One region of the Rossellomorea yichunensis genome, then DNA from elsewhere that is predicted to be linked to it. Evidence: riboswitches for the same ligand, from Rfam matches in the RefSeq annotation. Region 1 holds a riboswitch; each other region holds the start of a gene.
The links. Region 1 has a riboswitch for S-adenosylmethionine ahead of mtnK (S-methyl-5-thioribose kinase). Riboswitches for the same ligand answer to the same signal wherever they lie in the genome.

Region 1 (5,772 bases):
AGGTGAACCCCTCAGGTACTTTCAGCCAGGCGAAGAAGGAACCTTGTGGAGCTTTTACGTCCCACCCTATTTCCTGAAGTCCGGAGATTAATAGTTTTCTTCTTTCTTCGTATGTTGCTACCAGTGCATGCACACATTCCTGGGAACTTAAAAGGGCTGTGGCAGCCGCTTCTTGAATAGCACCGAACAGACTCACGTATAAGTGGTCTTGAAGGAGGTTGATCGCTTCTATGACACTCTTATTCCCTACAGCAAACCCCACTCTCCAGCCAGCCATATTATACGTTTTCGATAATGTATATATCTCAATCCCCACATCCTTTGCTCCATCTGTTTCCAAGAAACTTATTGGCTTATTTCCATCAAACCCTATCGCTCCATAGGCAAAATCATGTACAACACAAATATCATGCTGATTGGCAAGAGTGACTGTTTCTTCAAAGAATGATTTTGTGGCAGTCGCTCCAGTAGGATTATTCGGGTAGTTCAGAAACATCAACTTTGCATTTTCCAGCTCATTACGGGAGTGTTCACTATAATCAGGCAGAAAGCCATTCTCCTCACGTAGAGGCATTTTAATCATACGTGCACCTGCCAATGCTACCCCTGATAAATAATCGGGATAACCGGGATCGGGCACCAATACCCCATCACCAGGATTCAATAAACATTGAGGGATTTCAACTAACCCCGCCTTTCCTCCGAACAGCACAGCGATCTCTGTTTCCGGATCTAATTCCACACCATATTCACGAAGGTAGAAAGCAGAGATCGCCTCTTTAAAGGACGATAAGCCACGAAATGGAGGATACTTATGATTGGACGGCGAAGCTGCGGCTTCTGTCAGTTTTTCCACAATATGTTGAGGAGTCGGTTGATCCGGATTTCCCTGGCCCAAATTAATGACATCATGTCCCTCTTTGACCACAGCATTCACTGTTTTGGCGAGGGATGCGAAAAATTGTTCAGGTAATAAATCTAATCGCTTTGCTTTACTAAAGGTTTTCATTTGCTCACCTACTACATTTTTTTGAAAATTAATTACTTTCAAATTCTAGTCACAAATGATATAACGGAAAATAAAGAATGTAAAGGAATAAATTCCAAAAAGTCATTAATGAGGTGAAAGAAATGATTCAAAAGATAGGTCTTGCACAAATTGATATTGTGTTCGGGAATCCCGAAAAAAACAAGCAAAAAGTAGAAGAATGGGTTAAAAAAGCAAGTGACGACGGCTGTAATACCGTTGTGCTTCCTGAGCTGTGGACGACTGGATATGACCTTACGAGAATGGATGAAATCGCTGATGAAGGAGCAAAAGACTCTACCTCCTTCCTTTCTGCACTATCGAAGAAATATTCCATTCACATTGTAGGTGGTTCTGTTGCGCAGAAATCCCAGGAGGGGGTGTCCAATACACTCCTAGTTACGAATTCAAAAGGCGAGTTGGTGAAAAAGTATTCGAAGCTTCACTTGTTTAAATTAATGGATGAACATCATTATTTACTTCCTGGGCATGAAGATGGCATCTTCACCCTTCAAGACACAGAAATGGCCGGATTGATTTGTTACGACATCCGTTTCCCGGAATGGTTCAGAAAACAAGTTCTTTTAGGTGCCAAGGTTGTTTTTGTCGTAGCAGAGTGGCCGGCAGCACGAATTGATCATTGGCAGACCCTCTTAAAGGCAAGAGCGATTGAAAACCAATGCTTCGTGATTGCCTGCAACCGGGTGGGAAGTGACCCGAACAATGAATTCGGCGGTTGTTCCCTCATCATTGATCCATGGGGAGAAGTTCTTTCAAAAGGATCGCAAGCGGAAGAATTGGTTACAGCTGAAATCAATTTACAGGAAGTAGAAAAGGTCCGAAATAAAATTCCGATATTCCAGGATCGAAGACCGGATTTTTATTAAAAAGGTTATTTTTCAAAAAAACGTTGACATGGAAAATACTTCGATGGTACTATTCAAATCAAATGAAACATTCTGAAAGTTTAATTAAATAGTTAACGCAACTCTTATCAAGAGCTGGCTGAGGGATTTGGCCCTATGAAGCCCAGCAACCGACCATAATACCGTTGTATAACGGGGCGCAGCATGCGCCGGATTGAATGATCCAGTAAGGCACGGTGCTAATTCCAACAGAAAGATAGTCTTTCTGAGAGATAAGAGGCGACGAAGATACCTTCTTCAAGCCTCTTTCGAACATGAAAGAGGCTTTTCTTATGCCACGGAAAAGCCTCCACAACACAGTCTTTCATAAGTCTGTACTATAAGGAGGAACGATGATGGCAATTACGAAACTCAATGCATATCAACCACTAACTGAACAGGCGGCAATTGCACTGGCGATTGGCTTACGAATTTTTGAGGACGGCACTCTCTTAACGTGTGAAGAAATTGGAGACGGGAATTTAAATCTGGTCTTTCGAGTATTAGAACAGGAAACAGGAAAAGGAATCATCATCAAACAAGCCCTTCCATATGCGAAGGTTGTAGGCGAAAGCTGGCCGTTGACAATCGAACGGGCAAGAATAGAAGCGAGTGCCCTTAAGCTTCAGCAATCATTTGTAGGGGACCTCGTTCCTGAAGTGTACTACTCTGATCCGACACTTGCGATTACAGTCATGGAAGACTTGAGTGCACTGACCATTGCCCGGGCAGGCCTTATCAAAGGAGAAGTGTATCCCAGGCTCTCCCATGACATTGGAACATTTTTAGCTAATACCTTATATTTCACCTCTGATTATGCCCTTCATCCTTTTAAGAAAAAGGAGTACGTGAAAGAATTTTCAAATCCTGAGTTGTGTAAAATCACTGAGGACCTAGTATTCACGGACCCTTTTTTCAACAGTGAAACCAACGATTTTGAAGAAGAGCTTTCCCAGGATGTCCAACATCTATGGGATGATTTCACCTTGAAGCTTGAAGTGGCCAAATTGAAAAAGAGCTTTCTTACTGAAGGAGAAGCACTTCTTCATGGAGATCTTCATACGGGAAGCATCTTTGTAGATAAGAATCAAACGAAAGTAATTGATCCCGAGTTTGCCTTTTATGGACCGATTGGCTTTGATATTGGACAGTTCATTGCCAACCTTATTTTCCTGGCCATTTCAAAACCTGAAGAGAAGGAAACGATTCTCTATCACATTGAGAATACCTGGAACGTCTTCTCCACTGCGTTCTCCAAGCATTGGAAGGAAAGCGGAGACGCCTACACGAAAGTGAATGGCTACCTTGAATTTGTATTGGAGAAGAGCTTTCAAGACAGCATCGGTTTTGCAGGATGCGAATGCATCAGAAGAACGATCGGCCTCGCTCATGTAGAAGATCTGGATGGCATACCGGATAAAGCACGAAGATTACAGGCAAAGCGGACCTGCTTGACACTCGGTAAGGAACTGATAATAAAACGAAAACAGATCTTTTCGATTGAAAAGCTTCTGTCCATATTAAAATCCCATTCTGAATAACCAAAAGGAGTTTATCATGACACAAACATTGACCATACCAACTTCACTAGAGTGGCATGAAGATTATTTATTGATCCTTAACCAACAAAAACTGCCTAACATAGTGGAGTACATTAAACTGACGACCATTGAAGACTATTATGATGCGATTATCACACTAAAAGTGAGAGGTGCACCTGCCATTGGCATCACGGCTGCTTACGGCTTAGCCCAGTCTGCATGTCAGTATGAAGTAAAAACGCTAGAGGAATTTATCGACCTGTTTCAACGTGACAAAAAATATCTCGCAGATTCACGCCCTACAGCAGTCAACCTGGTTTGGGCTTTGAACCATTTAGAAAAGGTGTTAGAGAATGTTTCTTCAGTTAATGAAGCTAAAACCAACTTACTCCATGCTGCCATCCAGCTTCATGCAGAAGACGAGGCAGTCTGCCGTCTTATAGGAGAAAATGGTTTGAGTGTATTGAAGGATAAACAAGTCGTTATGACCATCTGTAATGCCGGGTCCATTGCAACGAGTAAATACGGTACCGCATTGGCACCTTTTCATTTAGGAAGAGAAAAAGGAAAAGCGTTTCAGGTTTATGCTTGTGAGACAAGGCCCGTTCTGCAAGGAGCCCGCCTGACAACTTGGGAGTTACAGCAATCAGGAGTAAATGTCACTCTCATCACAGATAGCATGGCTGCCCATACCATGAAAGAAAAAGGTATAGAAGCCGTGATTGTCGGGGCTGACCGGATTTCTGCCAACGGGGATACTGCAAATAAAATCGGAACGTCCATGCTTGCCATTTTGTGTAAACATTTCAATATACCTTTTTATGTCGCAGCTCCTTCTTCCACTTTCGATTTATCCAGCTCCAATGGAAATGATATTCCCATTGAAGAGCGAAACCGGGAGGAGATTACAACGCTCGGCGGGACGTTGATTGCGCCAGGAAACGTTCCTGTTTATAACCCTGCATTCGATGTTACTTCTCATGAACTGATTACCGGCATCATCACGGAAAAAGGTGTCCTGTACCCTCGCTTCGAAGAAAGTATTCAACAAACCATAGGTATTAAATAATAGCCAAAAGAAGAGCTTCCTCCTGCTCTTCTTTTGGCTTTCACATTATTCCACAAATAACTTTGTCGACGCCCACATTTCCCTCGGATTCACTTCATAAATGCTATTTTCCCGGTACATGAACTGATGAATGATAAATTCTCTTCTTAAGGTCGCAAAGTCTTCATGGAATTGCTGAATATATTCATTCAAATCTTTTTCCTTATATTTTTCTCCCACCTTTAATCCTTCCACCATATGTTCCAAAATAAATAATTTCTTCTTTTGTTGAGAAGGAATCGTTTTAATCCGTCCATTCTTCTCCAGGAAATTATTCATCACCTTTTGTTTTTCTTTCAATAAATTCTCTGACATCACACTTTCCCCTTCCTCTCCCTAAGCAAACTGATGAAGGACATTTCCATGATGACTCAGGACTTTTTTATTCAAATAGTAGTAAACAGTGTTCTTCTCTCTTCGTGAATAAACAAGATTGCACTCTTTGAGTTTCGTTAGGTGGTGGGATATTGTCGGGGCGGTGAGTCCAAGTTTTCCCGCAATTGCTCCTACATGCAAGCTTTCTGATGCCAGCAAATAGACAATTTTTATCCGCGTCGGATCCCCCATCGTTTTATGGAAAGCCACCTGTTTACTTAATTGCAACATGTCTCCTCCTCTCTAATTAGATTACTATCTAATTAGATGATAATCTAAATAGATAAAGGAATCAATCAGTAATTTTAAAAAACAGGCATCCTCCCTAGGGAGAATGCCTGTTATTCATTCTATTTTTCTAATAACAATAAGGTTTCTTTCTTATCCACCTGCTTACCGGCATAGCCTGTAAGTGTTTTATTCTTTCCAATGACACGGTGACATGGAATGATGATGGGGAATCGGTTGGCTTTATTCGCTTGCCCTACTGCCCTGACAGCTTTAGGTCTTTGAATCGCTTCGGCAACATCCTGATATGACCTGGTTTCACCAAACGGAATCTGTTGCAGGGTGTTCCATACGTCCTTCTGAAAAGACGTTCCCTCTATCTTCAGGGGGAGATCAAATTCTGTTCTCTCCCCCTTAAAGAATTCTGTGATCTGTTCTTGTGCTCTTAGTAATATTGGATTCTCGGTGTGAAAATCCGCTCGTGAATCATTTTCTAAAAATTGCACCAAAATTAGATGGCTCTGATCCGCTTGAAGTTCTAACATTCCAATCGGACTCTTCATTACAATAGAATCATATGACATTATC
Region 2 (5,772 bases), on a different contig from region 1:
GGAACCACGTGTGGCAAGCTACATCGCGATCGGGAAAGAGGACGTACCTGAAGAGCACTGGTGGAGAATGTTCCGCACCATGCCAGAAAGCTGGGATTGGCAGGCTCAAATTCCTGAAGGATATACAGAAACATATGACGGCGTAGATGTCTTCGAAGGACATTACAGCTACAAGGGCACTAAATATGTACCAAGCTGGGGAGGAAGCATGTTTGAAGCATTGATGCCACAGCTTGTACTGAAGGAAAAAGAACTCGGGAAGAACGCACTCGGCTTGAACAATAAGCGTCATGTAGACATCCAGATTCAATATGCTAAAGAGCAAGGGTATGCAGCCTGGGGCATGTCACCAGCAGCCACACCGGATAATTATTCAGAATTTGCCGCTACACCTCTGGGTATGGACGGCTATAAGTCAGATGGCACTGTCACTCCACATGCCACATTCCTGGCACTTGAATACGCACCGATGGAAGCATTCAAAAACATCCATGCGTTGAAACGTTTCGATATGTATGGTAAATATGGCTTCCTTGCTTCAGTCAATGTGGAAACGGGAGAAGTGACACAAGCCTACCTCGCTTTAGATCAAGGTATGACAATGGTCTCAATCGTCAACTATTTAAAGGATGGAGTCATCAGAGATTACTTCCACCAAGATCAGATCGGGGAATCACCTGAGGACTTGCTGATTAAAGAGACGTTTTCTATTAAATAATAGTAGCGATAATAATACAAAAGCCCAAGTGGATGTATTACTTGGGCTTTTTGTATTTTAAGTGTTACTGCCTACCTCCACCTCTTCGCCAACGCCTCAATATGACCCGGATCCGTCCGGCAGCAACCACCCATGATACGGGCACCTGCCTCGTACCAAATTACTGATTCCTCATCAAACGCGCAACACCCTTTCTTTCCATGCCACGTTTTGGTCCCGGCATTGTAAGTCTCACCTGAGTTCGGGTACGCGATGATTGGTTTGTCAGTGTTTCTGCTTAATACGCTTATCGCCTTCTCGGCCGCAGGTATCGGTGCACAATTCACACCAATTGCAGCGATTTGTTCATCGTCATTGAACACACGCGCGCACTCTTCAATCCCCGTTCCATCACTTATCGTCTCTCCATCCTTTAATGAAAAAGACAGCCAGGCGCAGGTATCGTGAAATTCTTTCAGAAGTGAAGCTAGTACCTTTGCTTCCTGCAAGGACGGGATGGTCTCAAACGCCAACAAATCAGCTCCCGCCTCCACTAATGCCTGGATTCTCGGAAAATGGAAATCTGCTAACTGTTGATCACTTACTCCATAGTTCCCCACGTATTCAGAGCCGTCGGCAAGGTATGCCCCGTAAGGTCCTACAGAACCTGCAACGATTGGCTTCGGCCGATTCGAATTTCCCTTCTCTTCCTTCCAGAAGTCATCCCGGGCTTCTTTGGCAAGAGTAACCGTTTTCTTGATTAATTCCAGAGCTTCAGGTTTCTCTATTCCTCGCTTTCGAAAACCATCCACCGTTGCCTGGTAGCTGGCTGTAATCGCACAATCGGCTCCTGCACGGAAATAATCAGCATGAACCTTCTCAATCGCTTCCGGTTTTTCGAGGAGTATACGGGCAGACCAAAGGGGATCGTTTAAATCAAAGCCATGGGATTCCAGCTCTGTGGCTAATGCTCCATCTAAAATCAGTTGGGAATCTATTTGTAAAATAGCATCAATGGGATTTAGCTTCAGTTGATTCGACATAACCTCTTCCTCTTTTCTTTACGTATTGTGTTAGATAATAGCTTCCATAGCAAAGGGCGATAAATGGGATTCCGCAATAAAGGGCTATCCTCTGAGTGGGATCAAAGGCAATGCCGATACAAGAAGCTAGACAAAGCAGAAATGACGCAATGGGAACGAGTGGGTAGAGCGGCGTCCGATAAGTCAAGTCTTTCACATCGTTTCCCTCCCTTATGTACTGTCTTCGAAATAGAAATTGGGCAGCACTAATGCTCATCCACACGATTACTACCGCAAGGCCAGAGACCGACACCATTACGATGTAGACCGTCCCCGGTGCAATGATGCTTGAAAGCAATGCCAGCCCCCCTCCCAGCATGCTGCAAACTATCGCATTGAGAGGGACTCCCCGATCAGTCAATTTGGCAAAAACCGGTGAGATCATTTGCTTATCTGAGAGCGACCATAGCATTCTGGAGGAAGCATACAGACCGGAGTTTGCCGCTGATAAAATGGCCGTTATGATCACAAAATTCATGATATCGGCGGCATACGGGATTCCAATCCGACCAAGCACCGCTACGAAAGGACTTTCCAATACACCGGCTGACTGGCTCGGTAATAAAGCGGATAATACGATAATCGTCCCTACATAAAAGATGATCAATCTCACAAGCGTGGTGCGGATGGCTTTAGGAATCGATTTGGATGGATTCTCTGTTTCTCCCGCCGCAACCCCGATCAATTCTGTTCCTGAAAAGGCAAAATTGACGGCAAGCATGGTCATCAAGATGGCAAATGCCCCATTCGGAAACAACCCTGAACTTGTGATATTCGAGAAAAACGGAGCGGGCTCTGAATGACTGAGAGAGATGAACCCGACGATCGCCCCTGCCCCGATCACAATAAACGCAACGATTGCAATCACTTTTACTATAGAAAACCAAAATTCAGATTCAGCAAAAAACCGCACCGACAACGTATTAAGCACAAAAATCAACGCAGCAAAGACCGCGCTCCAGATCCATACACTAATCGAAGGAAACCAACGCTGCATCATCAAGCCAGCCGCCGTAAACTCCGACCCCAATGCCACTGTCCATGTCAGCCAATATAACCAGCCCACCGTGTACCCGGTCCCAGGTCCAATGAACTTTGCAGCATAACTATGAAAGGATCCTGTTTCCGGCATATGGACAGAAAGTTCACCTAAACAAAGCATCACAAGATACACCACCAGCGCCCCAACCAAATAAGAAAGGATCGTCCCGAATGGTCCTGCCTGATGAATCGTATACCCCGAACTCAAGAAAAGCCCGGTTCCGATCACCCCCCCAAGAGACAGCATCACTAAATGACGTGTCTTCATCGCTCTTTTAAAACTCTGTCCTGCGTTTTCCATCAAAAACACCCTTCCTTCTAAATATATTGTGGAATGGGTAGACAAACAAAAAACGCACCCTGAACGAGTGCGTCACCGACAAATAAAAGATTGCTCCTATCTATCAGGGTTTGAATCACCCGCTGGAATTAGCACAGTATCTTCACAGACCTGTTGCTGAGGCTTCAAAGGGCCAGTCCCTCCACCTCTCTGGATAAGAAATATGTAGATTTTTTAAAACTCTATCAATATATTGGAATAATGTCAAGACCATGAAATAGATGAGTAGCCCAGCCTATCCGAATGTTACTTTAGGAAGAAAAAAGGGAACAACTATACTAAAAAAGGAGAAACTGCCATGCCAGAAGGTCCGGAAATCAGAAGAGCTGCAGATGAAGTAGAGCGTGCTCTAAAAAATAAAACCGTGGAAGATATTTATTTTGCCTTCCTTCATTTAGAAGACTACGGGGATCTGCTAATGGGGTCGATCGTGACAAGGGTCGATACGAAGGGAAAAGCCATGCTCATCCGCTTTGACAATGGGTACACCATCTACTCCCACAATCAGCTTTACGGGAAATGGTATATCAGAAACACATATAACTACCCGAAAACAAACCGCCAGCTCCGATTGGCCATACATAATGAGAATAAATCGGCACTTCTCTATAGTGCATCTGATATAGAGGTTCTTCGTGACGAAGAAGTGCCCGGGCACCCATTCGTCTCAAAAGTAGGACCTGATCTTTTAAGCGAAGAGGTATCAGTAGATGAGCTGATGGAACGGATGAAGGACAAACGATTCCGAAACCGCAAATGGTCGATTCTATTGCTGGATCAAGGTTTCGTAGCCGGAATCGGAAATTATTTGCGATCTGAAATCATGTTTTTCGCTGGCATACATCCTTCTCTCAGGCCAGTCGACTGCACAGAGAAGCAATTGAAGAAAGCTGCACATAGCATCAAGGATTTAGTGAGACAATCGTATGAGACTGGTGGGATCACCAATGATCTCGACCTAGCACAGAAAATGAAAGGCCAAGGAGTGAAGCGTTCACGTTATCGTCACTGGGTCTTTAACCGGGAAGGTGGATCTTGCTTCAATTGTGGAAGTGAAATCGAGAAGACGGTGGCGGCTTCAAGAAGGCTGTACTATTGTCCGGTTTGTCAGGGAATCGAATGATAACGATAAAAGGGTACGTGGCATTCTTAATGCCTGGTACCCTTTTATCGGTTTAACGTCAAACTACAGTTTCTATTCCGAACTCCGGTTAATCGCTTCGTTCATAGAAATCCCTTTCAACTTCCGATGATTCAGCCATAGGGATACATGATATGATGCGATGATGATGATAAAACTGATGAGGACACTCATCCAATCCAACTTTACGGGAATCGTCACATTCATCTCTGAGGTGATTGAATTCATAAAGGCTGAAATTGATAGGAGCGTTACGGGTATTCCTATTACAAATCCAAGGATGATAAACCAAATATTGTAGCCGATCATCATGTTCATGATTGATTTCTCCCGATAACCGATGACTTTCATGAGTGAAATTTTAAATGAATTTTCCTCAATTAATAATGAAATCAGTATATAGATGATGATGACAGCAATGATGGCAGCAACAAAGGCAATCGCTGCTACCCCATAGTTCAACGGCTTGATCATTTCATTGAATCCGTCAATCGTATCGGATGTTTTGGTTGTCGAAACGATCTTTTCTTTCGGTAGCGTGAGTTCTTTGTTTGAATAAATCTCTGTATAACTTCCTGAAGGATAGTCATTTAATTGGTTGAATTCCTCTAGAGGCATATAGATCATACTTCCGAGATACGATACTGCGATGTGATCAATGGTGAGGGTAAAGGATTTATCCGTCAGTTCATTTGTCACATGAATCGAATCACCTTCTTGAATCCCTAATTTATCTGAGAGGGACTTATTCATGATGACTGAATTGAACTTGAGCTTTTCACCGCTAGAGTCCTCTAATCGAATGGCTGTATTATCCGGTTTCAGGCCTGTAATCGACAAACTCTCCTTATCTGTGGTAAATGGGGCCACAGCTCCGATCTGTCCCGATTCAGGATGGTCAGTCTGTGGAGCTTTGAATAGATAGCTATACTCATAGTCGTACACTTGTTGAAAATTATCGGTCACCAGGTACTCCATCGAATTCTTGGTGACGAAGCCGAACAACAATAATAACGAGGCAAACATTACACCGATGATCAAAAAGAGCGCTCTTGGAAGGTTGCGCATGATTTCCCGAATCACGAACTTCCGGCGGAACGGCAGCTTCTTCAGTTTAAATAACCGCTCCAACCTGCTTACTTTCACCTTTCTTTCTCCACCTTTTATTAAACTTACGGGTGGGATCATCAAGACACGTTGAACCAAATAATAGGTTAACGGGATGAACAGAACAAGTGGTAACAATAAGCTCGTAAGCAAATAACCCACATGTGGTTTCACTTCCAATACAGGCAGATTATAATAAGCCGCAAAAGTTGATAGCAATGGATGCAAGCATACCCAGCCAAGGATCGTACCCACGACACTTCCTGATATGGCAAGAATCCCGGCATAGGAGAGATAATGAAGGATAATTTCCCTTTTCCTGTAGCCAAGGGCATACAATGTACCGATTTGAACATATTCCTTT
Region 3 (5,772 bases), 430 kb from region 1:
TTTATGGACTTTCAACACTTCATTTGGGTGAGAAAGATTCAGCTCTTCAAAGCATCTGTCCACTCCATATGAATACAACAACGTTCCAATCGCACCATCTGCAATTAAGATTCTCTCTTTCAGTGCTTCCAGCAACGGCTTCATGACATTCCCTCCTTTTTTATAAATTTATCACGTTATTTCTTTTGATCTTTTGTATACTATCTAAACCTTTTTGAAGATCCTTAATCAATTCGTCCACGTTTTCAAGTCCTACTGATAATCGTAATAAACCATCTGTAATCCCTCTTCTTTCCCGTTCTGCTTTTGGCATGGAAGCATGTGACATCCTTGACGGATAGGATAGAATTGATTCAACAGCTCCTAAACTGACGGCGAATACAGGAATGTTTACATTTTGAATGAGTTGCTTCACTTCCTCTGCCCCTTTTAACCGGAAGGAAAGAACCGCCCCGGGACCCTCTGCTTGTCGAACTTGAATTTCACGACCGGGATGATAGCTCAATCCCGGGTAATACACTTCTTCTACTTCCGTTCTCTTTTCTAAGAAGGCCGCAATCTTATATGCCGATTCTGATGATTCCTTCAATCGAACGTGCAGTGTTTTTAGTCCTCTTAAGAGCAGCCAGCAATCCTGAACACCGAGGACAGCACCAAACGAATTCTGCAAGAAAGCAAGTTTCCCGGCAATCTCTTCATTTCCCGTTACGGCAAGTCCTGCCAAGACATCACTATGTCCCGCAAGAAACTTCGTGGCACTGTGTAGCACAACATCCACACCCAGGCTGATCGGCCTTTGCAGCAGGGGAGTCATAAATGTATTATCAAGAAAAGTTAAACATCCATTAGCCTTGGCAAGCTTTACGACTCCTTCAATATCGGTGATATTCAGAAGCGGATTGGATGGTGTCTCCATATAAATCACTTTCGTATTGTGCTTGATTGAACAAGCCACTTCATGTAGATCTTTCATATTCACAAATGAATATTCAATTCCAAATTTAGTGAGGACCTCGGTAATCATTCTGTATGTCCCACCGTACACTTCTTCTGATACGAGAACATGATCTCCACTCGACAATAATAAGAAGCTAGTGGAGATTGCTGCCATCCCTGATGAAAAGGCAAAGCCTCTTACTCCACCTTCTAATTCCGCGATCGTTTCTTCAACGGTTTCCCTCGTCGGATTTCCCGAACGGCTGTAATCATACGTTCCATATTGATCAAAATCCTGTTGATGAAAGGTCGTAGCATGATTAATCGGTGTAGAGACCGCTCCTGTTTCTTTATCAAATCCGTGAGAATGAATGAGTGACGTTTGAAGTGAAAATGGTTTTTTACTCATACGTAAACACCTCTTTTTCCAATTGTTGAAAAACATTCTCCAGATCTTCTATCAGGTCATCAATAAATTCAATTCCTACAGAGAACCGCAGGAGTCTGTTGCAGATACCCAAACTCTTTCTTTCTTCTTCAGGAATGTCTGCGTGTGTTTGAGTGGCGGGATAGGTGATAAAGCTTTCGACCCCTCCTAAACTTTCAGCAAACGTTATAACTTTTAAGTGTTGGAGAAAGGGAGAAACCCATTCTTCCTTTGCGATACGAAAGGAAAGCATGCCACCTTTTCCCGGATATAATACGTCTGTTACACATTCATGGGCATCAAGATACTTCGCTAACTTTCTTGCGTTTTTTTCGTGCTGTGCCATTCTGAGACTAAGGGTCTTCATTCCTCTTAATAAGAGCCAACAATCAAAAGGGGCGAGAACCGCACCGATTGAATTTTGAATGGTGTAGATTTTTTCCGCCAACTCCTCTGTGTTTACAATCACAACACCTGCCAGCACGTCATTATGTCCCCCTAAGTATTTCGTGGCGCTGTGAATAACGATGTCTGCTCCTTCAGAAAGTGGCTTCTGCAGAATAGGTGTGTAGAAAGTATTATCTACAATTAAAAGCAATCCGTTATGCTTAGCGAGCCCGGCGACCTCAGAAATACTTGCTTCATTCATTAATGGATTGGTTGGTGTTTCAAGGAAGATGGCCTTTGTTCTCTTAGAAATTTGCTCTTCTATGGAGCCGGCATCACTTGTATCGACGAAATGAAATTTGATCCTATATTGTGCTTCATACTGTACGAATAATCGGTAGCTACCGCCGTATAGGTCTTTTGAAACAATCAATTCATCCCCGGTGGAAAATAAGCTAAGGATAGCCTGAATCGCTGCCATCCCCGAGCTGAAGGCAAATCCTCTGTGCCCTTCCTCCAATTGAGTGAGGGTGTCTTCTAAGGTGGCGCGGGTTGGATTACCTGTTCTTGTGTAGTCATAACCTGTCGATTGCCCAACTCCCTTATGTTCATAGGCAGTCGCTAAATGAATGGGTAAGCTCACAGCACCCGTGGCAGGATCTTTTCGATTTCCCGCCTGGACAAGCATTGTATCAATATGTTTTTTCAACCTTCTTCTCTCCTTTTCTATCTTGAATACGAAAAGGGAAAAAACAAAAAAACCTTCTTAATGAAAATAAGAAGGTTTTGTACGTTCGTTCTCCCTCTTATCGTCCAAGTTGACATCAACTTGCTGGAATTAGCACCATACCTAAAACTTTGGCTGGTTGCTGAGGTGTCTTCGGGCCAGTCCCTCTACCTCTCTTGATAAGAAACTATATGATTTTGTGAAAAATAACTTTCCCATAACTTATAACAAAGAAGAAGAAATGTCAATGAGAATTATGAATTATCTGAAAAACAAAATGATCATCGCGCTTCATCTCCCTGTTCTATTTCAATGATAAATTCCTATTTTCCTTTTAATCTCCTTCATGAATGGGATTGTTTTTTCCCGTGCTTTTTTTGCTCCAGTTTGTAAGATGGTATCAAGCATATGGGGACTCGCCATCAGTTCTTCATATTTCGATCTTGGTTCTTCGATAAAAGAGTTCATTACTTGGAATAGCTCTTTTTTGGCATCTCCCCAGCCTATTCCTTCTTGAAATCTCCTTCTCATTTCTTCAACTTGATCGGAAGTTGCAAATTCTTTATATAACGCAAAAATGACGGAGGAGTCAGGATCCTTGGGCTCCTCAGGGGGTGATGAATCTGTTTTGATTTTATTAATTAATTTTTGAAGCTTTTTTGATTCTTCAAATAATGGAATGGTGTTGTTATAACTTTTACTCATTTTACGTCCGTCTAGTCCCGGTAGAACAGCCGTTTCTTCTTGGATGACATATTCAGGAATGACAAATATTTCTCCATATTGTTTGTTAAAGCTTTCAGCTATGTCTCGTGCAATTTCAACATGCTGTATCTGATCTTTTCCGACAGGTACCATCTCGGTTTTAAAAAGGAGGATATCAGCTGCCATTAAAATTGGATAGGTGAATAATCCCATATTGACTCCAGCATCAACATCTTTGCCGCTTTCTTTATTTTCTTGGACCAATGATTTATATGCGTGGGCACGGTTCATTAATCCTTTCGGTGCAAAACAAGACAGAATCCAACTCAATTCAAAGATTTCAGGTACATCAGATTGACGATAAAAGATCGCTCGATCAGGATTCAAACCTAATGCTAACCAAGCTGCTGCCACTCCATAAGAAAGTTCTTTCATTTCATGCTTATCGTGTATCTTCGTTAAACCATGATAATCCGCAACAAAATAAGCTGTGTTGTAGGATTGGTTCTCAGCCAATTGTAATGCCGGTTTGATTGCACCAATATAATTCCCCAAATGAATACGGCCTGTTGGTTTAATACCAGTCAGAACTTGTCTTTTCATAACCATTCCCTCCGATGAAAAATAATAAAAATAAACACAAAAAGGGCTTCCCATCCTCTAAAAAAGGACGGGAAACCCGTGGTGCCACCTTCATTCGCTTACACTTTAGTAAACGCACTCATCTGTACAGAAGTCGCCTTCGATACATCGTCTCTTTTATCGGTGAGACCTTCCGCCATAACCTACTTAATTTCAGCATGGATGCTCAAAAGCCCATTCAACGATTTCACCATACTGATTCTCACCAGCCATCAGCTCTCTGAAATGTTTCGTTCGTCTACTCTTCTTCCTCATCGCATTTCATATTTAAAGTGTTTCCATTATTTTAATGTATAGGGAAATAATGGTCAAGTGGGTGCAAACACATTTTAGATTTCTTTGGATGAAAGGGGAAGGAAAAGCTTTATGCCTCTCTTATTGAATGGAAGAAATTTCATATCGGCGATCAGATGACTGGCATATCCGATTACACATGCTTCAAATACCCCATCAATCATTAAAGATGACTCTAGATAATGAGCAATCACGCCATAATATACGATTCCAAGTACAGAGTGAGTATAACTTCGATGTGAAACGAATGAGGCAAAGAAAATATAGATACCTAACAACCATAACCATGTTTCATTCAGCTGCCAACCGCATGCTGTCACACCGATGCCAGTAATCATCAGCATTCTTCGCTGAGTAATGAAACTTGAGAGAATCATCATTCCTGCACCATATCCAATACCTAGCCATCGTTCTTTCCCGATTCCTTCCAGATAGCTGTATACCATCATTAGAAACCCAATGATTTGTGCTACTGCTCTGATCATTTTAGGTGAAAAAGTAACCTTGTTACTAAGTTTTCCGTCAATATCCATATCAGGCATGAGTCCGGATATCCCACCTATTGCCACAAGTGCGGCCGTTATGTCAGGACCAGATCCAAATGAGTTGGCCACAATAAACCCTGTTGCTGCTCCAATTGCCATATGTGCTGTGCCGTTCAAGTGTGTCCTCCTACTCTCTTATCACATTATGTATATACTAGATTACTATAATAGCCTTTATTAACCATATTGACTATGGGAAGTACGAATTAATTTCTAAAGATGAGCCGATATGCGCTCAATAATTTCAAAAAGATAGGACCTTTCATGTGGAACAAAGTGATGGTAACTCACCCTTTGCTTAATGAAATCCTTTTTCCCTGTTTCATTAACAAGAAATCCTTCTATATCGATTTCCTCTTTCGTTTGTTGAACGAGTGCCTTAAAGTCTTGAAGAGTACAATGAAAAATACCGGACACTTCTTCTAACTGAAGTTGAAACTCGTCATATGCAACCGGCTTGGAATAAAGAAATACGTGAGTGAGTTCCCGATCGATCATATTCCGTTGAAATAACTGACCTTTTACAATTCCTAATGATTGCAGTTCATCTATCGTAATATGTAGTCCAAGCTCTTCATGAACTTCTCTCACACCGTCTTCAATATTCTCCTGTGACAGGATATGTCCAGCTGCGGTAATATCAAGTAAGCGGGGGAAATCCTTTTTCTCATCACTTCTCAGTTGGAAATAAATAATGGTCTCTCCCCTACTTTCATCAAGGTGCGCAAGCCAGCAATGAAAGGTTTCATGCCAATATCCCTTTGTATGCACCTCGGAACGACTGGCTACACCAATTCTATTACCGTGTTCATCAAAGACGGCTAGTTGTTCATCCTCCACCCGGATCCCTCCTTTATTTCATTTCCTCCAGATACTCTTTAACCTCCAAGAGATTTTCAACAACAATATCTGCTTCACTTAATTCATTTTCCTGAGAAAAATCAAAGGCACAACCTATCGAAAGAAAGTGATTTGCCTCTGCTCCTTTAAAGTCAGACAATCTATCTCCAATCACAACCCCATGTGTAAGATTATGATCCTCTTTGATTTTTCGAATCAACTCCCCTTTGTCATCTGAATGTATTTCCTGAATGCTGTAGCAGTCCATG
Region 4 (5,772 bases), on a different contig from region 1:
GTTATGTAGGTGGATTTAATATTGGAGATGAGTACTTGGGCTTGAATCCTAAATTCGGTTATTGGCGTGATACCCACCTGCGGATTGTAGGGAGCTCATCACTTGCCATGCAAACCCGGTTTATTCTGGATTGGAATCAAGCCAGCCGCTCAAAGAAGATCGCTTACGATTTACGATATTTCCCACAGCCTTCCTTTACTGGGCATGCAGGAGTACAGATCGTGACATGTGGCCCCGACTCTGAATGGGAGCAAATTAAAAACGGTTATATTAAAATGATTTCGTCTGCCAAACGATCCATCTATATTCAAACTCCTTATTTCATACCGGACGTCAGCCTACTGGATTCGTTGAGAATTGCTTCTCTAACAGGAGTCGATGTCCGGATTATGATTCCGAACAAACCTGACCATTTATTTGTGTATTGGGCGACCTATTCTTACATTGGTGAGTTACTGAAGGCAGGAGTGAAAATTTATATATATGATAACGGCTTTATTCATGCCAAAACCATTGTAGTGGATGAAACCATTTCCTCAGTTGGAACCGCAAATATTGATGTAAGAAGCTTTCGCCTCAACTTCGAGGTAAATGCCTTTTTATATGATCAAACCATCTCTGAAAATCTGAGTGCTGTATTCAGGAAAGATATTGAGAAGAGTAGAGAAGTAACCAAGGAAGAGTATAATAAAAGACCTATGAAAATCAAAGTAAAAGAATCAATTTCAAGGCTCCTGTCCCCTATCTTATAGAAGGGATATTTAAGACGTTGCCATGAGCGCCTGGAAGAAGGCATAATAGATGATATAATGCGTAATTGATAGAGAGGGATGAAATCATGAGTGTACACAAAGACATCACGAAGCATTCAAGTAAACAAAATCAACTGGTACAACAATTTATGCTATTGGATGAGCGTAGAGAAAGAGCAATCGATGAAGCCGTTCAGCTTTGTTTGAAAGATCAACCGTTTACAACGGATGCCATTAATCATGTGACGAACGAAATCAATATCCTTGCCCGTCAAGGTGTCGTTCCACAGAGAAAGCTTGTCACAATTGAAATGGTGAAGGAGTATGCAGCTAAATTAAACTAATTTAATCAGAGTTGCTTCTCTTAGTCTGCAGTTAACGGACATTACATAAAAGACCCCGACACATCTAATCCATGTTAATGGTGTAAGAGTGTCAGGGTCTTTTACTTTGTATGTTTGAACTTAAGCTTTTAATGCGCTATTCCACCCATCGTATACAAATACAGGTTGTGTACCAATTTCTGCACGTTCTATGACGGCATAGTTTTTATGTGACACGACGGTCTGATCGTCCGGTAAATCCAGCTTCTTCGCAACATCCCTGTCCATTTTGACAATGACCGTATTTTCTCTAAGGGTAGTAACTACACCATTGATTACATGTTTCTTCCTTTTAAACTGAACGGTATCTCCAAGGTTTGCATTGTCTTTTGAGTACACGAATGTATTTTCCATTTTAATATCCCCTTTTTAATAAAATGTAATATGTTTCTAATCTAGTTTATAAAATTGAAAGAATTTTCTAATAATATTATTCTAACTGGTATTTATATAATTTTCAATGAATACTTATCCTTCTTCTACCACAATTCATGTTTATCAAAACCTTTTCAGATTACTTTTTTGTTTACTTACGTTCTTCCCTTATTATACCTATTGGCTACCACCAAAGGAAAATCCTCCCTTTTAATATTTTTTAACAAAAAACGCCTGAAGAGAAATGTTCTCTTCAGGCGCCTTGATGTATTAATAAGCGAGTGCATTTTTCTTTTCTTCCTTCATGAGGACGAAGCAAAGGAAAATCCCCAACAGGGATAGAACTGCGAAGAATAAGTACACCGTGTAAATGGAGTACGTTTCATAGATAAAGCCGCCAACAAAGGTACTGAACCAATTCCCCAGTCCGTTTCCGATTGCTGAATATACCGTAACGGCCGTTGCTGTAATGTGGGAAGGCGTGATTTCTTTAATGTAGCGCAAGCCGGCTGGAATGAATAACCCAATGGCAAGACCCTGCATGACAGCCGATGAATAGACAAGCCATAAACTTGGTTCTGTAAAGTAAAAGAGCCAGCGGAGCATGGAAGCAGCACCTGCCAAAGCAGCGACGGTTAACAAACCAAACTTATCAATCCAGCCACCGGCGATCCTCATAAAGGGAACTTCCGATAACACTGCAATCAGGAACGCAAGACCAATCCCCGCATACGTTCCACCTGAATCTTCAACAAATAATCCGAAATACACATTGTTTGCTAAATTCGGACCGAACACTAAGAATGTGACTGCTAAAAAGATAAGGAACTTTTTCATCGTGAATAATTCCTTCATCCCTGCCTTTAAATCAAGCTTGGCTGCCGCCCTCTCTTTCGGAAACCGGAAGGAAAGGAATCCGGATAGTACTAAACAGATAAAGAAAGAGTAAAAAATGATGGTTGGCCCGATAAATCCTTCTGAAAGTCTTCCCATCATAAAGACTGCAATACCGAAGCCCAAAGAGCCGAACAGGCGGATATTTCCGTAGTTATACCTGACTTTACTTGTATACTTCAAGCTGATACTATCAGAAACGGGAATGATTGCACTTTGGAAAATGGCCACTAGAATGGCCACGATAAGCAGGCCATAGTAAAAGTCCATAAACAAGTAACCGAGTGCAAAGATCCCCGCTACTAAAGAGGTTAAACCAAGAACCACGGTGGGACGATTGGTCGTGTCACTCACCATTCCCCAAATAGGCTGGAAGAAAATCATCATGATGGGACCTACAGACATGATCGTTCCAATCTGATAACCATTTAATCCCACACTTTCGCTCAAATACACACTGAGTAAGGGATATAAACTACCAACACCGAAGAACGTTAATAAATAAAATCCTTGTAAGGTAAAAATTTGATTTCGTACTGTTCTTTCCACTACCGTATCCCCCAAGATGTTTTTTGTCTTCCTTATAGTAGACCTTGAACGTTCAATTGTCTATGAGTTTATACCTTATTATGGATAAAGTCATGCTTTTCGTCGAGCTACGGCGGCTAGTCCCTCGAGGTCATAAGTCAATAACGACAAAAAGGCATAAGGCGCCTTTCCGACGTTCTTGTCTTATGCTTGTCGGGACTGAATGAGCCGCCTCCGCTTTTGTTTCATCCAGCTACGGCGGCTAGTCCCTCGAGGTCATAAGCCAAGAACGCCAAAAAGGCATAAGGCGCCTTTCCGACGTTCTTGTCTTATGCTTGTCGGGACTGAACGAGCCGCCTCCGCTTTTGTTTCAGAAAAAATTCCCGTTTGACTTTTTCGAGTAAACCCTTTAAAGTATGGAAGTATATTTTAAATCAACTAAATACGATATTCTTCTTATCCAGAGAGACGGAGGGACTGGCCCTGCGATGTCTCGGCAGCGGACTCATATTGAGTGCTGTGCCACATCCAGCAAGCGAAATGCTTGAAAGATAAGAGGAGTGTTTCGTTCTTTTGAAACCTCTTCTTATTTTGGAAGAGGTTTTTTGTATGTTAGTAAATTGGACGCCAAAGGAGTGTTAGGAATGAATCAAGAAAGAGGAAATTTATTGGCGTTACTGCCTTTGATCATATTTGTTTCACTGTTCCTTGGAGCAGGCATCATTTCCGGAGACTTTTATGCCTTTCCTGTATTAGTATCGATTATCATTGCATCCGTAGTAGGTTTGTTGATGAACCGAAAAGAGACTTTAACGGCTAAGATAGAGCGTTTCGCTAAAGGAGCCGGTCACCCTGATATCATGATCATGGTCTTTATCTTTCTGTTAGCAGGAGCATTTTCCGGAGTGGCTGAAAAGATGGGGGCCGTTGATTCAACCGTAAACTTCGCTCTATCCGTGCTCCCTGGTAACTTGATCATCGTTGGATTATTTATTATCGCTGCTTTCATATCATTATCAATGGGTACGTCCATGGGAACGATCGCAGCACTTGCGCCAATCGGTGTCGGGATTAGTTCAGGTACAGATATTTCTATGCCCCTTGCGATGGCGACAGTTATTGGAGGAGCGATGTTCGGAGATAACTTATCATTCATTTCAGATACGACCATTGCAGCTGTTCGTACTCAGAAAACGGAAATGAAAGATAAATTTAAAGTGAACTTCTTCATTGTATTACCTGCTGCAATCGTGACAATGGTGATTCTCCTGGTTCTTACTATGGGGAATCAATCAACTGTCGGAGCGGAAAGCTTTAATTGGATTAAAATCCTGCCTTATCTTGGAGTTATCATCGGTGCTCTTGCAGGGTTAAATGTGTTTGTCGTTTTATTAGGCGGAATTGTTTTAGCTGGAATCATTGGATTCATAGATGGAAGCTTTACTCCATCCAGTTATTTCGGCAGTGTGGCCGATGGAATGACAGGAATGGCAGAGATTGTGATCCTTTCCATACTGATTGGCGGAGTTGTCGAACTCATTCGTCATAACGGCGGGATCCAGGCATTACTTTATCATGCCACACGCAGAATCAAGTCTCCTCAGGGAGCACAGCTTGCTACTGCAGGATTAGTGAGTTCCACTAACCTTTGCACAGCAAACAACACGATTTCGATCATTATTGCCGGTCCACTTGCCAAATCGATTAGTGAAAACTATGGAGTGGATGCCCGTAAATCAGCCAGTATCCTGGATATTTTCTCTTGTTCGATTCAAGGGTTGATCCCATACGGAGCACAGGCACTGTTAGTGGCTGAAGTCGCAGGCATTTCACCGGTCAGCATCCTCCCATATGCCTTCTACCCTGTCCTGATTGCTGTTTGCGGTCTGATTGCCATTCGATTTGCACTGCCGAAATTCACACGTAAATCAGCACCGGAAGCTAACCCGGTTCGATCTTAATTTTAGAGAGACAAATCCTTTGGGGTTTGTCTCTTTTTTTGATACGCTCTTTTCTCAAAAATTGTTGCTTTTTAACATAAGCTCTGCAAGGCTCTGTCAATTAGCGTGTGCCAGATGGTGATGGGAACTGCTCCGCTTGCAGCTAGCGTTCGGCCGAGCCTCCTCAGCTTACGGAACGGGGTCTCGGCACGACCGTACTTCCGCAGGAGTCTGCGCAGTTCCCCTCACCATCTTTATCAGAATTTTTATGACAGAGCTTCAAGGTGTACAAGAAAACAATGTAACTAGAAAAAATAATTCTTCTTCCTTAAAAGAATACCTTAAATGAGACTGTTTGCTAAACTTATTTTTATTGTTTTCCATTAAGGATACATGCTTAGAAAGTTGATTCTCGCTGCAGGATGTTCGACTCCTGCGGGAATAGCTGGACAGGTGAGACCACGGAGGCGAAGCCGAGGAGGCTCACCGCCAGCCCCGCGGAAAGCGAGCATCCTGTAGCGGAAATCAACTATTACTTTCTCCTCCTCTATAATAGCAACAAACTATTTTGATAAGAAAAAAGCAGATTCCGTTGCCAGGAATCTGCTTTCTTTTTATAACAAATCATTTACATGATACAGCTTACCACTTTCGATTTCGCTTTCTGTTACAAGTTTAATCAGAGCATTTGCGACCGTATCTGTTTCACGAAGCATTCCTTCCTCTTTGTAGCGCTGAAAGGATTCGACATCGGCAAAGGCTTCTTTAGAAGAGGAACGGATCTCTCCTTGCATGTCCGTATCCATGACCCCTGGGCTGAAAGCAATCACTTGATGCCGGCTATGCTTTTTAGAAAGCTCTAAGCTCACGGTTTCCGTCAACATGTTCACACCTGCTTTG

Region 2: another riboswitch for S-adenosylmethionine. It lies ahead of mmuP (S-methylmethionine permease); the one in region 1 lies ahead of mtnK (S-methyl-5-thioribose kinase).
Region 3: another riboswitch for S-adenosylmethionine. It lies ahead of RSX31_RS03875 (methionine biosynthesis PLP-dependent protein); the one in region 1 lies ahead of mtnK (S-methyl-5-thioribose kinase).
Region 4: another riboswitch for S-adenosylmethionine. It lies ahead of RSX31_RS21335 (Na+/H+ antiporter NhaC family protein); the one in region 1 lies ahead of mtnK (S-methyl-5-thioribose kinase).

What each region holds. Positions count from the first base shown of each region.
Region 1 is NZ_JAVYAD010000001.1:356,312-362,083, reverse strand. Features, by position in the region: gene RSX31_RS01825 (pyridoxal phosphate-dependent aminotransferase) at 1-1,009, opposite strand, end outside; gene RSX31_RS01820 (carbon-nitrogen family hydrolase) at 1,132-1,914, shown strand; SAM riboswitch class I at 2,016-2,172, shown strand; gene mtnK (S-methyl-5-thioribose kinase) at 2,289-3,473, shown strand; gene mtnA (S-methyl-5-thioribose-1-phosphate isomerase) at 3,490-4,542, shown strand; partial or broken gene RSX31_RS01805 (DUF2087 domain-containing protein) at 4,588-5,184, opposite strand; gene RSX31_RS01800 (methylated-DNA--[protein]-cysteine S-methyltransferase) at 5,307-5,768, opposite strand.
Region 2 is NZ_JAVYAD010000007.1:226,433-232,204, forward strand. Features, by position in the region: gene RSX31_RS19365 (glucoamylase family protein) at 1-718, shown strand, start outside; gene mmuM (homocysteine S-methyltransferase) at 790-1,740, opposite strand; gene mmuP (S-methylmethionine permease) at 1,709-3,121, opposite strand; SAM riboswitch class I at 3,215-3,321, opposite strand; gene nei (endonuclease VIII) at 3,459-4,283, shown strand; gene RSX31_RS19385 (ABC transporter permease) at 4,356-5,772, opposite strand, start outside.
Region 3 is NZ_JAVYAD010000001.1:781,659-787,430, reverse strand. Features, by position in the region: gene RSX31_RS03885 (bifunctional homocysteine S-methyltransferase/methylenetetrahydrofolate reductase) at 1-144, opposite strand, end outside; gene metC (cystathionine beta-lyase) at 161-1,345, opposite strand; gene RSX31_RS03875 (methionine biosynthesis PLP-dependent protein) at 1,338-2,459, opposite strand; SAM riboswitch class I at 2,554-2,663, opposite strand; gene RSX31_RS03870 (tryptophan--tRNA ligase) at 2,787-3,785, opposite strand; T-box leader at 3,846-4,088, opposite strand; gene RSX31_RS03865 (metal-dependent hydrolase) at 4,154-4,780, opposite strand; gene RSX31_RS03860 (NUDIX hydrolase) at 4,877-5,503, opposite strand; gene RSX31_RS03855 (HAD hydrolase-like protein) at 5,517-5,772, opposite strand, start outside.
Region 4 is NZ_JAVYAD010000010.1:25,841-31,612, reverse strand. Features, by position in the region: gene cls (cardiolipin synthase) at 1-752, shown strand, start outside; gene RSX31_RS21350 (YpbS family protein) at 839-1,096, shown strand; gene RSX31_RS21345 (DUF2187 family protein) at 1,217-1,489, opposite strand; gene RSX31_RS21340 (MFS transporter) at 1,781-2,953, opposite strand; SAM riboswitch class I at 3,386-3,490, shown strand; gene RSX31_RS21335 (Na+/H+ antiporter NhaC family protein) at 3,577-4,893, shown strand; gene RSX31_RS21330 ((S)-benzoin forming benzil reductase) at 5,487-5,772, opposite strand, start outside.